DNA from 4 places in the Paenibacillus sp. QJM3NY_38 genome. Region 1 is predicted to be linked to each of the others. Evidence: riboswitches for the same ligand, from Rfam matches in the RefSeq annotation. Region 1 holds a riboswitch; each other region holds the start of a gene.
The links. A riboswitch is a leader RNA that binds a small molecule or an ion and turns the genes downstream of it on or off. The one in region 1 is predicted to bind cyclic di-AMP.

Region 1 (3,390 bases):
GCCGTATCGCTTCTGGCGAGGCATTCTCCACGCCGATATCCCCTTTGCGGGTAGCATCCGCTTCCGGAATAAAGGCATGCTTGCAGCCAGGGACACCCTGATCCACAATTTTGCGGATCCGCTCCCCTGCATGGTCAGGATCCGTTAATATAATAACGCCTCTGCGCTCCTGAGCAAGCGCTATGCGTTTCAGGATTTGTTTATTGATCGCTGAGCCGCCCGTTTCGATCGTATCCGCTTCTACGGCCCGTTTAATGGCAACGGTATCGTCTCTGCCTTCCACAACAATCACTTCTTTAATCATGCGTTTGTTCTCTTCCTTCCCAAGAAAACAGGCTTGTACAACCTCTAGGTTCTACCATCTTAGCCCTATATACTCCGTTCTTAACAAAACAAAAGAAGAGGAAATATTCCCTCTTCTTCATCATTATATATTATAAGCTAAATAGTATAGCATTAGAATGGTATTGTAAATTGGAATTCATGCGTCTAGTTCAATTCAGGTTTAACCGGACCGATCACGTAAACGGTGCGGCCGCTCTTCCGGCCGAAATTTATGGCCGATTTCAGTGAATCATAATACACATCGATTTTGTTGCCTTTGATGGCACCGCCCGTATCTTCTGCACGACGGAAGCCAATGCCTTCGATATAGACCCACCAGCCGATCGGGATGATGTTAGGATCAACGGCGATGGTGCGTCCTTCTGTAACGCGTGTGCCGGATGCAGTGCGTGTACCGATTCCCTGCTGCTCAGCGGAATACGCCGTCATCGACACGTTGTTCAATACCTTGCTGTATTTAAAATCAACGCCTGCCCGAGAAACCACGTTGTTCTCGACAGCCTTGGCGGTCGTTACTTTTTTCGTGCCGGACAATTTAGCCGGTTTCGCCTTTACATCGGTGGCTGCCGCCTGAACGATGACAGGCTTCTCCACTTTTTTCGTGCCAACGGCAATGATTTTATCCTTCGTTCTGCGTTCAATTTCTTGAGAAACCTTCGTCTTGGAAACCAGCTTGCCATTATGGTAGACCTTCTCATAATGGTTCACCATGAGACCAGGCTCACCCCGCTGAATAACGCGGTTATCCCCTCTCTCAAGCGATGGGTCGGCTGTTTTGATCACGCGGAAATCCCGATCTTCCGTCTCCTTAACTTTTTGTTTCGTGACGCGAACGACATCGATATTCATATTGCTGGTCAGCTTCGTGTTCTGTGCCGGTTGTACTATATCTTCACCCTGGATCGTAATACCAGCCTCTTTAAGTACATGATCAACCGTATCCTGGGATGTAAATATGGTTTTGGTTGTGCTGCCTACTGTAACTTTGACTGGAATTGCCCGGTCAATGATGATCCGGTCTCCATCCTGGATCGCGCCGTTTAAAGGCATCGAAATCTGATCCTGGGGACTCAACGTGATCGCTTGCTCATCCAGCAATTCCTGCAGCAATGATCCACGTGTTTCAACTGTGGTGACACGACCATCGACGACAAGCTGAACCTCCTTGCCTGCCTGATCATGTACGACCAACGATATGAGAAGTGATACCGTAACGGCACCCATGGCACCGAGCAACATCAGTTGACGCAAATTGTCATGCTTCCATCTCAATGCGTAAGACATGCTGGATGATTGTGATTCATGGGTTTCTTCAGGTTGAAAAATGCCCACTATTCCATCCTCCTTCATAGTCCCGCCGTCTAGGTAAACGCATGAATGCATTTGACGTGACTATAGCAATTTTTCTCACAAGGCGCCCTGCTATCTATCTACACCCTGCGTCAATTCCCGTCTTTTCGTCCATTCACCACCACCCCTTGTTTACCAAGAGTATGATGATCCCCTCTCCATTATTCAAAAATAAAAGAAAGCCATTGAAAGAGTACTAGAGGCTCTAACGTGGCTTCCTGATGATTAGAATCATGGAAATGGTATGCACGAGAATTCCCCTCTTATTTCGCTTACGGAGTTAGCTGTCGGGTTCGGACGTAAGAGAGACGCCCTAGATCCGGATACCCGCTCATGGCGAGATCCTTCAAATTCACCCCAAAGACCCGAAAAAGAAATCAAATACAGCTGCGCGCATTCAGACCAGTATGCACGGCGGTATCGGTTCCCCCGTTCCCCAGAATTTCGGAGATTAAGCGAGACGGTTCATGAAATATTCGGCCGCGATCTGCACATCGCAGCTTCTTATCACTGAAAAGATGATATCCTGTTTGTATGCAGGTTGTAAAGCAACATTCAACCACATTTTCTCATGTAAAAGGTTAAAATATTGTAATATCAACGCCTTTTCTGATTAAAAAACTTTAATTAATCGAAAATGCTCCCTTTTTCATTGCTTTTGCTCTCGTTTTCGTTAAATACCAAATCGTTCCAGCGCATTTTGGGTGGTAATTTGGGCCAATTCCTCATAGGACAACCCTCTAATTTCGGCTGCCGCCTCCGCCACCAATTTTACATAAGCGGTCTCATTTCGTTTCCCGCGGAAGGGATGAGGTGTCAGGTAAGGGGAGTCCGTTTCGATCAATAATCGATCAAGCGGAACCTGCGCCAAAACCTCTTTGGGCTGCTTTGCATTTTTGAAGGTAATCGGCCCGCCAAACGAAATATGGAATCCCATATCGAGACACATTTTGGCCGTTTCCCAGCTTCCGGAGAAGGAATGCATGACACCACCCACCTCGGAGGCTTTTTCCTCGCGCAAAATTCTCACGATATCTTCATGCGCATCCCGATTATGAATGACTATCGGCATGTTCAATTCCCGGGCCAGTCCGATCTGACGTCGAAGCACTCGGTGCTGAACTTCTTTCGGAGACGTATCCCAATAATAATCCAAACCGATCTCTCCTATAGCCACCACTTTCTCATGACTGCACAAAGAGGCGATCCAATCCAGGTCCTGATCCTCCATGGTAATGGCGTCTACAGGATGCCAGCCCACCGCTGCATATATAAAATCATAAGTTTCTGCCAGCTTCATCGTAGTCGGAATCGTCTCCCGGTTAAATCCAATATTGATCATCCGGGTCACACCGGCTTCGAGCGCCCGCTGGATTGCCACTTCCCGGTCTTCGTCGAATTGGGGAGCATCCATATGAGTGTGCGTGTCGAACAACATAAAATCCACACTCTCCTTCCTGTCGTTTCTGTGTCGTATATCTTCCATTAGCTGGGTAAATTGCAAATAAACCCAACGTTTCTGTATTCCACCTGGGTTAATGTTGTTGTTTGAAAACACCGGCTATCTTCTCCGGCATTTGAGCCAGCAGCGGACTTACCTTCTCCTCCGGATAATAAAGATGGTACCGTCCTTTATGAATGCCGCTGATCGAGCGTACAATATCGGATACCTCCGAGATTTCCTTCAGCTCATCG
Region 2 (3,390 bases), 3.4 Mb from region 1:
CAAGTATCAATTCCTTCATTCGGTGGGCATTGACCGGGTCTAATCCGGATGTAGGCTCATCCAGAAATAGGATTTCTGGATCATGCTGTAACGCCCGACAGAAATTCAACCTCATCTTCATGCCCTTGGATAGCTGGGAAACCTTCATATTTGCGGCATCTGTTAGATCGACTTGCTGCAGCAGTTTCATGGGATCCTCCGTCTTCCCCTTGTAAAGGGAACGAAAGAGCTTTAAATTGTCGAGAACCGAAAATTTGCTGTAGAAGTTCGGGAATTCAAAAGCTACTCCGATTCGCTCATAATAATCGGGACCGGTATCCCTGATTTCATTGCCCATGACTTTTATACTTCCTTGATAACCTTTCAGGACGCCGATCAGCAGTTTTTGCGTCGTACTTTTACCAGCGCCGGACGGGCCGAGAAAGCCAAAGATTTCGCCAGGCGGGATGACAAAATCAAGTCCATGCAGGGTCGGCTCTTTCCGATTCGGATACGTGTAATGAAGCCCTCTTACTTCGATCACAACGCTCCATCTCCCTTCGGCGTATTAGACACCGCAAGCATACCGGCAGATAATAACTCGACTAGCAATTCGATCGTAGATGTAAATTGCTCCTCTCCAATCTCTTTTTGGTGCAGCGTAAGCAGTGCCAAGGATCTGATCATGCCCACGATGGATTCGGGTGCCGTACCAGGTAAAATGCCAGCCTTCTGCCAAGCCGTAATCACAGGCAAGAGCGCGTCTTGATCCTCCATAAAGTTACGCTCCAGCAAGTCTTTCGGCAATTTCCTGAACAACAGCTCCATCTCCCCGCGATCCATCATCTGCCGAAGCATCGGGCTCTCGTCCATCATCCTAAGTGAATATAAGAGAAACCGTTTAATGCTTTCCTTACTGCAGACCTCTTCAGGAGGGAATAAATCCAGAACGGCATTGCGAATTCGCTGCTCCTCCTCCAGAATCAGTTCATAATATAATTCCTCTTTCGATCCGAAAAACATGTAGAACGAGCCTTGGGCAATGCCGGCGGCCTTCGTCAGATCTTCAACACTCGTTTTGCGAAGGCCCGCCGTTTCGAAATGATGGCGTGCCTCCGTCAGCAGTTTTTGGCGTATCCATTCACGTTCTTCGTCCGAGAATTTTTTGGGCATGTTGCACTTCACATCCTTAATCAGGTTTGTGATTCTGTGAATAATTTTATTTTATATTCATAAAAGTACTCCCCAAAGTCCCGTTTGTCAATATATTTGATATGATGTTGTTTACTTATCGGTAACTGTTTACTTTCAGCATGTTTTAGCATAATATTTATTACGATAAATTTCATACGCATAAATGCTTAATCCTCTATGAGGAACGGGGGAACCAACAAAGCGACTAAGCTTTAGGGGTGAATTCTTTCTGGATAAGAAGGAACGGGGACTCTCAATCCCGAATCCGACAGCTAACCTCGTCAGCGTCTTGGGAGAGAACACTCTTACTACTTTGACTTGTCCATGATCCGTACAACCAAGGCCAGGAAGCAGAACTGTCTCTGCTTCCTGGCCTTTTTTGTTAACGCTGTAGTGCTTAGAAAAGAAAGGAATGATTATTCTGCTTAATAATGAAAAGATACTGGTATGCGTGTATTACGGACCAAACGGAGAACGCCTCATCCGTCGAGGCGGCGAATTAGCCAGACTTCTTCAGTGTCCCCTGTTTGTGTTGAGCGTTATACCCTTGCGTGAAGGTGAGTTAGATCAGGCACAAGAAAGGTATATGGCTGAGTGGCAAGTGAAATGCAACGAGTATGGGGCAACCTTCATTGTCAAAACGAATGAAGATCGCAAGGCTTCAGAAATCATAGCGGAAACCGCCAAGAATCATCAAATCACCCAACTAATCATCGGACAATCCGGTCAAACGCGATGGCAAGAAATTACGCGCGGTTCGTTTGTTAACGAGCTTTTAAACCAGATAGGCGAGACGGACTTACACATTGTAGCGGTTCAAAGGATGGATGATCCAATAGCTGACACCCATGAACGGGGAATTCGAGTCACTGTGTTCAGAGAGGGTTCTCATTACCTGCTTGGCAGTAAGGAGTCCGGGGGCGATCCAATAGCCGAAGGTCTATTTTTCAAAGAGTTAAATACCGATTTTGACACCGGCGTGCTGAAAATAAAAACAGACCACGAGATCCAATATTTGAAAATAAGTCACGGAAAAGTAGTAGACTCGTCTTTTTTCCAAAACAGAAAATTCTTCGATAAACCCGGCGATCAATAAAGAATGGGGGTGGAACTTGTGAGAAGAACATTTATGAATGCAAACGATCGAAATACACAACATTCCGCTCCTGACACAATGGAGTTGTTTATCAACAAGCTTAAAAAAAATATGAGTCCCCCTCAACTCGTCATGCTTGTCTTTTTCACTTTAATATTAATCGGGACCGCATTGCTCGCGCTTCCCTACTCTTCCTCCACCGGGAGGTCAATTGGTCTGCTGGATGCTTTATTTACTGCCACCTCAGCAATCTGCGTAAACGGGCTCGTTGTCTTGGATACCGGTAGTGTTTTTTCGACTTTTGGACAAGTCATTATCATGATCTTGATTCAAATTGGCGGGCTCGGCTTTATGACCTTTGGCGTGATGGTTGCCATTGTTCTGGGGAAAAGGATTGGCTTGAAGCAACGAATGATTATTCAGCAAACCACGCATTCGACCTCGGCACAAGGTTTGGTTAAATTGTCCATGTATATGGTACTCATTGCATTCGCGTTTGAAGCATTAGCAACGATTGTCCTTACACTCCGCTGGCAACAGGACTTCGGGTGGGGACAGGCAGCTTATTACGCCCTTTTCCATTCCGTTTCGGCATTCAGCAATGCCGGATTCGCCCTGTGGTCTGACAGCCTAACCCCCTTTGTCGGCGATCCGATCGTCAATATTACGATTGTCCTGCTATTTATCATTGGAGGCCTCGGCTATATCGTCATTGTGGATGTATTTCAAAAGCGTTCATGGAAGAAGCTTTCGCTTCACTCCAAGGTTGTCCTAGTCGGAACAGGAACGCTGTCCCTGCTCGGTTTTCTATTTATTTACTTTTTGGAGAGCTGGAATCCATCAACCTTTGGCCAATTGAGCGAAAGCGAACAAGTGCTGGCTGCTTTTTTCCAAGGCATAACGCCTCGAAGCTCGGGGTTTAACACGATAGATATCGGCAGCATGCTGGCGGCTTCTCAGTTTTTCATTATTATTCTGATGTTCATCGGTGCTGCCTCCGGAGGAACAGGGGGCGGTATTAAGATCAATACGCTTGTTGTACTCATCCTAGCTACGATCCAAACCTTTCGCGGGGGTGGTCAAATCCATGCCTTCAAGCGCAAAATAGCAGGAGAAACCGT
Region 3 (3,390 bases), 2.9 Mb from region 1:
AAAAACAGCTGCTGCTGCCGTTCTTGCCTTATCCCTGCTCGGCATCACCCCCCATGTTAGCCAGGTACATGCAGAGCCTGCCATATCGGTAAAGCTGGATGACGTTACGCTAACCTTCGATACGGCTCCGCGGGTTGACAAAGGGGTCACCTACGTTCCATTCCGGACGGTTGGAGAAGCACTGGGCATTCAAATCACGTGGAATAGCAAGACGCAAACCGTGAAGGCCATTGGCGAGGTGAAGGGTCAAACGACGGAAGTGCTGCTTCAAGTCGGGAGCTCGAGCGCAACCGTCAACGGTAAAAAAGTGAAGCTGGCCGCTCCCCCTGTCCAGCGGGAAGGCCGCGTTCTGATTCCGCTGAGCTCATTCAGCAGCCAATTCGGCGTTAATGTGGGCTGGAATCAGGCGACTCGCACGGTCTCCCTCGTGTCGCCGCAGCGCGAAATGCATTTGAGAGCCTTTTACGCTTTGCAATCTTTCCAAGAGCGGGATCTCGTAGCCTCCATGAATTCAGTCGCCTTCGGCTGGAGCCGCATTGATCGGGAAGGTCAGTTTACACTTCAAGGCGACGAGTATCGTCTGCCTGCGGCGGCCGGCGACGTTACGCCGCAATCGATTGTGGCAAACGCAGCAGATCGGGAGATTAAACCATATCTTATGGTTTACGCCTTGGACGGAAATGGTGAATTAACCAAAGTTCTGAGCGACAGCAGCCTGCGCCAAAAGTCCATTGAAGGCATCACAGCCGCGGTAGCGGAGAACGGATTTGGCGGAGTTGTGCTTGATTTTGAAGGGCTCGGTTTTAAACTGGATGCGGTGAAACAGCAGAAGCTGCTCAATGATTATGTCAAGCAATTGAAGACAGCATTGCCCCATGACATTGCCCTATCCTTAGCGGTGCCGCCACTGAACAGCGCTTATAAAGGCTATGATTACAAAACACTGGCCTCCATCGCCGATGACCTGATTGTTATGGCTTATCAGTACAATCCGGTCGGAACCAAATCTCAGGTTCCCGAACCGAACAGTATGGTGGACCAAGCGATTCAGTCGGCACTCCAAGCAGGCGTCCCGAAGCAGAAGCTCCTCCTCGGCATCAGCCTATTTAGCGAAACCGCCACTTCCGTGGACGATAAACTCGGCTTGGCCAAACGTTATGACCTGAAAGGTGCTGCTTTTTGGCGCCTAGGCTTGTTCCGCCTCTATAACAATGGAATGGAAGCTGCCGTGAATGCCTCTGTTGTTAAGGAGTAACCGAACACCCCCTTGTGGGATGATAGCTTTTAGTAAGAAAAGCGTCTATCGACGTACCTTCACAGATGACAGACCGCAGTTAGTAGAAGTTTTTCTTGCGATATCAGAAAGTCACAAGCTTCGAAGTTTATACTTTCCAATATCTAAAAAAGAAAGCCTGACAAGGTCATCCCTTTGTCAGGCTTTCTGGTTATGTATCGTACCCTAAATGGCTGCGTTATCCAATTAGCTTGCGCTTCCTACCAGCTTTGCATAGTTTTCTTGACTCAAAACACGACGTGCCGTGACATAACGCGGCTCGTAATAGGAATCGCTAAGCTTGCTGATTCTGACTCCCTTGCTGCTGGAAGCATGTGCAAATTGTCCGTCACCAATGTATACGCCTGCATGGGAAATTCCGCTACCGCTTGTATTGAAGAATACCAAATCTCCAACCCGCAGATCTTCACGATCCACATGTTCGCCCGCTTTAGCCTGGCTTTGGGAAGTGCGCGGAAGATCAATATCGAAATTTCTAAACATGTACAGTATAAATCCGGAGCAATCAAACCCGCTGGTAGTTGTTCCGCCCCATTTGTATGGAGTTCCTACCAATTGCTTCACTTGATACTGAAAATTCGGTTGTTGATCAGCAAATGCTGAAACGGCACCAGAAGAAAAAATAATTGCAGACCCTAGCAAGGTGATGACAAACTTCTTCAAAATATGTTCTCTCCTTCGATGCCTACGGAGTTAGCTAAGGGTTCGGTTGAAGGTTCCCTATACTCTCTATACAAGAGTAATTCACCCAAGACGGTTCCCCCGTTTTCACAAACGAAATTCGGCAAAATTCATTAACGTTTTGTAACCTTCTCTTAATATAGTATACAAGCAAGGATGCTGTCAATCATATCCTAAAAATCTATCGTTTTATGTTCGGAGCTGTCGTAATGATGAAGAATTTCGGTCGGATTTTAGTTCACCCTCTCACTCAGTCATGACAATTATGTAACTCTGTTTTTCTTTTCGCGCTGCTTTTTTAATTAATCTAGCAACTTTTTACAAATCTTTACGTTTACATAATAGAATGAAATTAAAGAGGTGATCCATCACTTATGAGTCAAATAACGATGGCAGAAGCACTAGCTGTCCGGGCAGCAATTAACCGTCTCATCAATCAGTTGATGTCGGAACGCTTGAACAATAGCAGCACGATCATTGAAAAAGGGGAGACGGCGGAATACCCTACGCGCAGCGTGGATGCCATTACGGAAGAAATCGAAGCGGCCTCGGCGGATTATAGGAAGCTGGATTTGCTGATGGCAATCTCCAATACCACGCAGACTATTCCCTGGAACGGCTCCGACATTACGATCATGGAAGCGATCGAGCTGGCCAAACAAATACGCAGCGATATTGGACAGCTTGCCCAACTCGGCTCCCGCAAGAAGCTGGAGCGCCAGAGCAGCCGTGGCAGCGGAGACGGTGCCATAACGCTGTTCAACGTCGCCTTATATGATCCGGAGGCTTATCAGGCGCAAGCCCGCAAGAAGGAACGCGAGGTAACCAAGCTCTCTTCGCTGATTGAGCATGCCAATCATACATCTCTGATTACGTTTGACGCATCCAAGTACATGGAATAGCGACAGCCGCCGGCTCCAAGCCTGCAGGTCACCCCACGTGCGGGTTTGGAGCCGGCGGTTTCCGCCGGCGGGCGGGAAAGTGCGAGCAACCGTTTATTGTTTGTCGGATACAAACAAACCTAACCAGAAACCAAAAAAATCGACTCAAGTGCAAACGGATGACGGTTTACGGTTCACTCCTATCACTTGTTACTTGTTACGGACTTATGACGCAAATAAATGATCGCTCCGTTTCCCGCTCTCTCTATAAATAATTGGAAAGCCGCCCTCAGAAGGGCGGCTTTTGTTGATTTCTCTTTAGCTAGGTAACTTGATACTACGTCGTCATTCCGAGCGCTCTTTCTGGTATCTATTTATCATTGATCCTATTCGTATCATTCTCTTCAGGCCTATGCTACTGGAACAAAGCCGCAGCTCCAACCAGACCAACATCGTCCCGAAGTCCTGCAGGAACGATCTCGTACGTCCCTAAATAGGACGGCATGACCAGCTTATCCGTCATTTCCCGCAGCT
Region 4 (3,390 bases), 1.1 Mb from region 1:
TCCTGTACTCCTTATCCAATAATCATTTTGCCTTCCGGATGACGATATAATTCTTTACCCTTTTTTGGCCCCAGTGCATAAGCAAGCGTCAAAGGCCCCAATCGTCCTGCAAACATCGTAATGCTGATCAAAACCTTCCCGAACACCGTCAGATCGGGCGTTAAGCCCATGGAGAGACCCACCGTACCGAAGGCGGACGTCGTTTCGAATAGAATCTCCAGGAAGTCCCCTTCCTCTGTCGTCGACAGAATCATCGATACGGTCAGAACGAGCAGCAGTGCCAGTAATGCAATGGTTAGTGCCTTCAGCACCCGCTCCTGGGCCAGGCGATAACGGAACATGACGATGTCTTCACGCCCGCGCATCATGGCGATGACCGCCCCCACCATAATGGTGAAGGTTGTTGTTTTGATACCACCCCCGGTTGACCCTGGGGATGCTCCGATAAACATCAGAATAACGATAAAAAATTGCGTGGCCTGTCTAAGCCCCGTAATATCTATAGTATTCGCGCCAGCTGTACGCGGCGTTACGGATTGGAATAATGCGCCGAAGAATTTTCCGCCCCAATTCAGGGAGCCGAGCGTCCTCGGATTGGTGAATTCAAAAATAAGAATGACGATAAATCCAACCAGCAGCAAGGTAGCCGTCATGGTGAGCACCACTTTGGAGTGCAAGGAAAGTCTCCGCTGTTTCCGGAAATCAATCAGATCGGATAATACGATAAAACCGATGCCGCCCGAGACGATCAAAAACATCACGACAACGTTGACTACAGGATCATAGACATACCCGGTCAAACTCCGAAAATCGCCAAACAAATCGAAACCGGCGTTGTTAAACATCGTGACCGCATGAAAAACGCCATAATAAATTGCTCGGCCGATCGGCATATCAAACGCCCAGCGGATCGATAGAATCAAGGCACCGCAGGCCTCGATGATCAGGGAGTACAGGAGCACTCTGCGAATCAGCCTTACGATTCCTTCCATCGAGGACTGATTCATCGCTTCCTGCAGAATGAGGCGATCCTTGAGCGATATGCGCCTTTTGAGAGCCAAGGCAAACAAAGTGGCCATCGTCATGAATCCGAGCCCGCCGATCTGGATCAGCAGCATAATCACGATCTCTCCGAAGGAGCTGAATGTCGTTCCTGTATCCACTACAACCAGACCCGTTACGCAAGTTGCCGATGTCGAAGTGAACAAGGCATCGATAAATTCCAGCGGTTCACCTGTACTTGTGGATATCGGCAGCATTAACAGCGCCGTCCCGATGAAAATAATAGCCGCGAAACCAAGCACGAGAATCTGCGGCGGAGACAACCTGAGCCAGTTCAATTTAGAGTTCAATCGGTCACCTTCTTAAAAAAAATCAAGAAAAAAAGACACTGGAAAACGCAGTGCCCTTTACGGTCTGGTTCCTGTGCTGCAGCCTACGAGGTTAGCTGACGGATTCGGGCATTTTCACAGGTCGCCCTATTCATTATTCTGGGAATAATGAAATTCACCCCAATTACATGGTTCCCCCATTTTCAGTACGAAATTCGGCTGGAATATTCGGTTCCTTGAAGCATGATGTGATTATAACGCAATCCGGTACGTAACCCAATGCCGTTTTTCACCCAAAATATCTTTAAAAGAGCGCGAATTGGGCATATTCAAGAATACAAGCATAGGGTTCTCTAACGTTTTCGAAACCTTTCATTCATTTTCATCGATTTGTTTCATTATTCCGGATATTGGGATAAGCTGCTTATGACTTTCATAACTATGTTATATTGACTCTATGCGTTCTTAATCAGGCATATCGAATACCAGTGGGAGTATCAACTTTCTTAGAGGAGGAATTTCATGAATCGTGCAAGAGAGCCCTTGAAGCTGAAGCCCAATCTGAAGCAGCTCATCGCGCCTGCCGCAGTCGGCCTGATTCTGTTCCTATTATTTCAGGTGTTTCCGTCGACGAATTCGGATTCTACCGAGATGGCATCTCCGAATATCATATCCAAGGAGCAGGCTCGGCAAGCGGCTTCAAGCTTTGCTCAGGAGTTTTTGCAGTTTACGGCTGCAAAAACGGATGACACGCTGGTTACATATCAATCCAAATCGGAACTTTACGGATATCTGGCGAAGGAAAAAAGACTTTCGGAATACAACAAAACCTATGAAGCCAAATATCCCTATGACGTATACCGCGTTCGCTTCAGCGAGCCGGGCGGCGATGCCCTCAACGTGGACGTGCACATGCAAAATTCAGGCATCGTCGGCTTCTCATACGATTACACCCGCTCCAGCTATGACCGGATTGAGCTGAACAAGGGCGATGTACAAAGGCGGATGCTGCTTGTTGTTGAGGACGGCATGTCATTAGCCGAGAAGCAGGCTCTTGCGGAGCCTTGGCTCCAGCGAGCGGGCTATGATCCTTCGCAACTGGAGCTGGTTACCCGGGAAGGGGAACCCCGGCTCCGGTATGTGGATCCGGAATCCAAGATCGGCGATTCCAGATTGGAGCACCGTTTCACCTTCGAGCAGGGGAAATTACGCTCCTATGAGCCATCTTTTTCGGTCCCGGCCGCCCATTCCGCCTATGTCAACAAGCAGACCCAAGATGCCACGCTGCTGACGCTCGCAGGGTATGGCCTGTTCACCCTCATCCTTGGCATACTTGCGATTGTGTACAGCGTGAAGACCAGAGCCTACACGTCGTTTAAGCGCGGCCTGTTCCTATCGGCGCTGCTGTTTGTCATTCAGATGCTGAATACGTACAATCTGATTCCCGTTTTCAAATCCGAGGGGATGTCGCAAACCGGCATACTCGGGATGATGATTTTCTATGCGGTCTATTCGCTCATCTTCTCAGCTCTGCTCTATTTCTCCCTTGTCGGGGGCAGCGGGCTATGGCTCAAAGAAGACGGGCTCAATCCATGGCCGCGCGCCAAAGAACCCGGATACGGTCATTATGTGCTGGACAGCATGAAGCTGGGGTATATGTGGGCTTTCATCCTGCTTGGGGTCCAATCCATTATCTTTGTCGTTCTGGGCCTGACCTTGAATACATGGTCCACTACGGATGCCACACAGTCGCCTTACAACATGCTCTATCCTTGGCTCTTTCCGCTGATGGCCTGGCTGGCCGGCATATCCGAGGAGGCCGTCTATCGGCTGTTCGGCATCAAAATGCTGAAAAAGATCGTCCGCAATACGTTCGTGGCCAGTTTGATCACCTCGATCATTTGGGCCCTCGGGCATACACTCTATCCGATATACCCTGTAATTTCCCGGCCCATTGAACTGGTTATCATCGGCTTGCTGTTCAGCTACATCTTTTTGAAATACGGGTATTTGGCGGCCATGTTCTCCCATGTCATCTTTAATAGCATCTTGATGGGCA

Region 2: another riboswitch for cyclic di-AMP. It lies ahead of AC0VZ8_RS17990 (universal stress protein); the one in region 1 lies ahead of AC0VZ8_RS00140 (G5 domain-containing protein).
Region 3: another riboswitch for cyclic di-AMP. It lies ahead of AC0VZ8_RS20160 (C40 family peptidase); the one in region 1 lies ahead of AC0VZ8_RS00140 (G5 domain-containing protein).
Region 4: another riboswitch for cyclic di-AMP. It lies ahead of AC0VZ8_RS28620 (TrkH family potassium uptake protein); the one in region 1 lies ahead of AC0VZ8_RS00140 (G5 domain-containing protein).

The regions. Positions count from the first base shown of each region.
Region 1 covers NZ_CM149665.1:28,445-31,834, reverse strand. The annotation lists gene rnmV (ribonuclease M5) at 1-304, opposite strand, end outside; gene AC0VZ8_RS00140 (G5 domain-containing protein) at 490-1,677, opposite strand; cyclic di-AMP (ydaO/yuaA leader) riboswitch at 1,949-2,163, opposite strand; gene AC0VZ8_RS00135 (TatD family hydrolase) at 2,369-3,133, opposite strand; gene AC0VZ8_RS00130 (HD domain-containing protein) at 3,231-3,390, opposite strand, start outside.
Region 2 covers NZ_CM149665.1:3,912,689-3,916,078, forward strand. The annotation lists gene AC0VZ8_RS17980 (ABC transporter ATP-binding protein) at 1-523, opposite strand, end outside; gene AC0VZ8_RS17985 (TetR/AcrR family transcriptional regulator) at 520-1,152, opposite strand; cyclic di-AMP (ydaO/yuaA leader) riboswitch at 1,328-1,476, shown strand; gene AC0VZ8_RS17990 (universal stress protein) at 1,586-2,269, shown strand; gene AC0VZ8_RS17995 (TrkH family potassium uptake protein) at 2,348-3,390, shown strand, end outside.
Region 3 covers NZ_CM149665.1:4,383,963-4,387,352, forward strand. The annotation lists gene AC0VZ8_RS20155 (stalk domain-containing protein) at 1-1,255, shown strand, start outside; gene AC0VZ8_RS20160 (C40 family peptidase) at 1,481-1,957, opposite strand; cyclic di-AMP (ydaO/yuaA leader) riboswitch at 1,961-2,091, opposite strand; gene AC0VZ8_RS20165 (hypothetical protein) at 2,350-2,877, shown strand; gene AC0VZ8_RS20170 (ROK family protein) at 3,272-3,390, opposite strand, start outside.
Region 4 covers NZ_CM149665.1:6,178,493-6,181,882, forward strand. The annotation lists gene AC0VZ8_RS28620 (TrkH family potassium uptake protein) at 12-1,352, opposite strand; cyclic di-AMP (ydaO/yuaA leader) riboswitch at 1,418-1,562, opposite strand; gene AC0VZ8_RS28625 (CPBP family intramembrane glutamic endopeptidase) at 1,854-3,390, shown strand, end outside.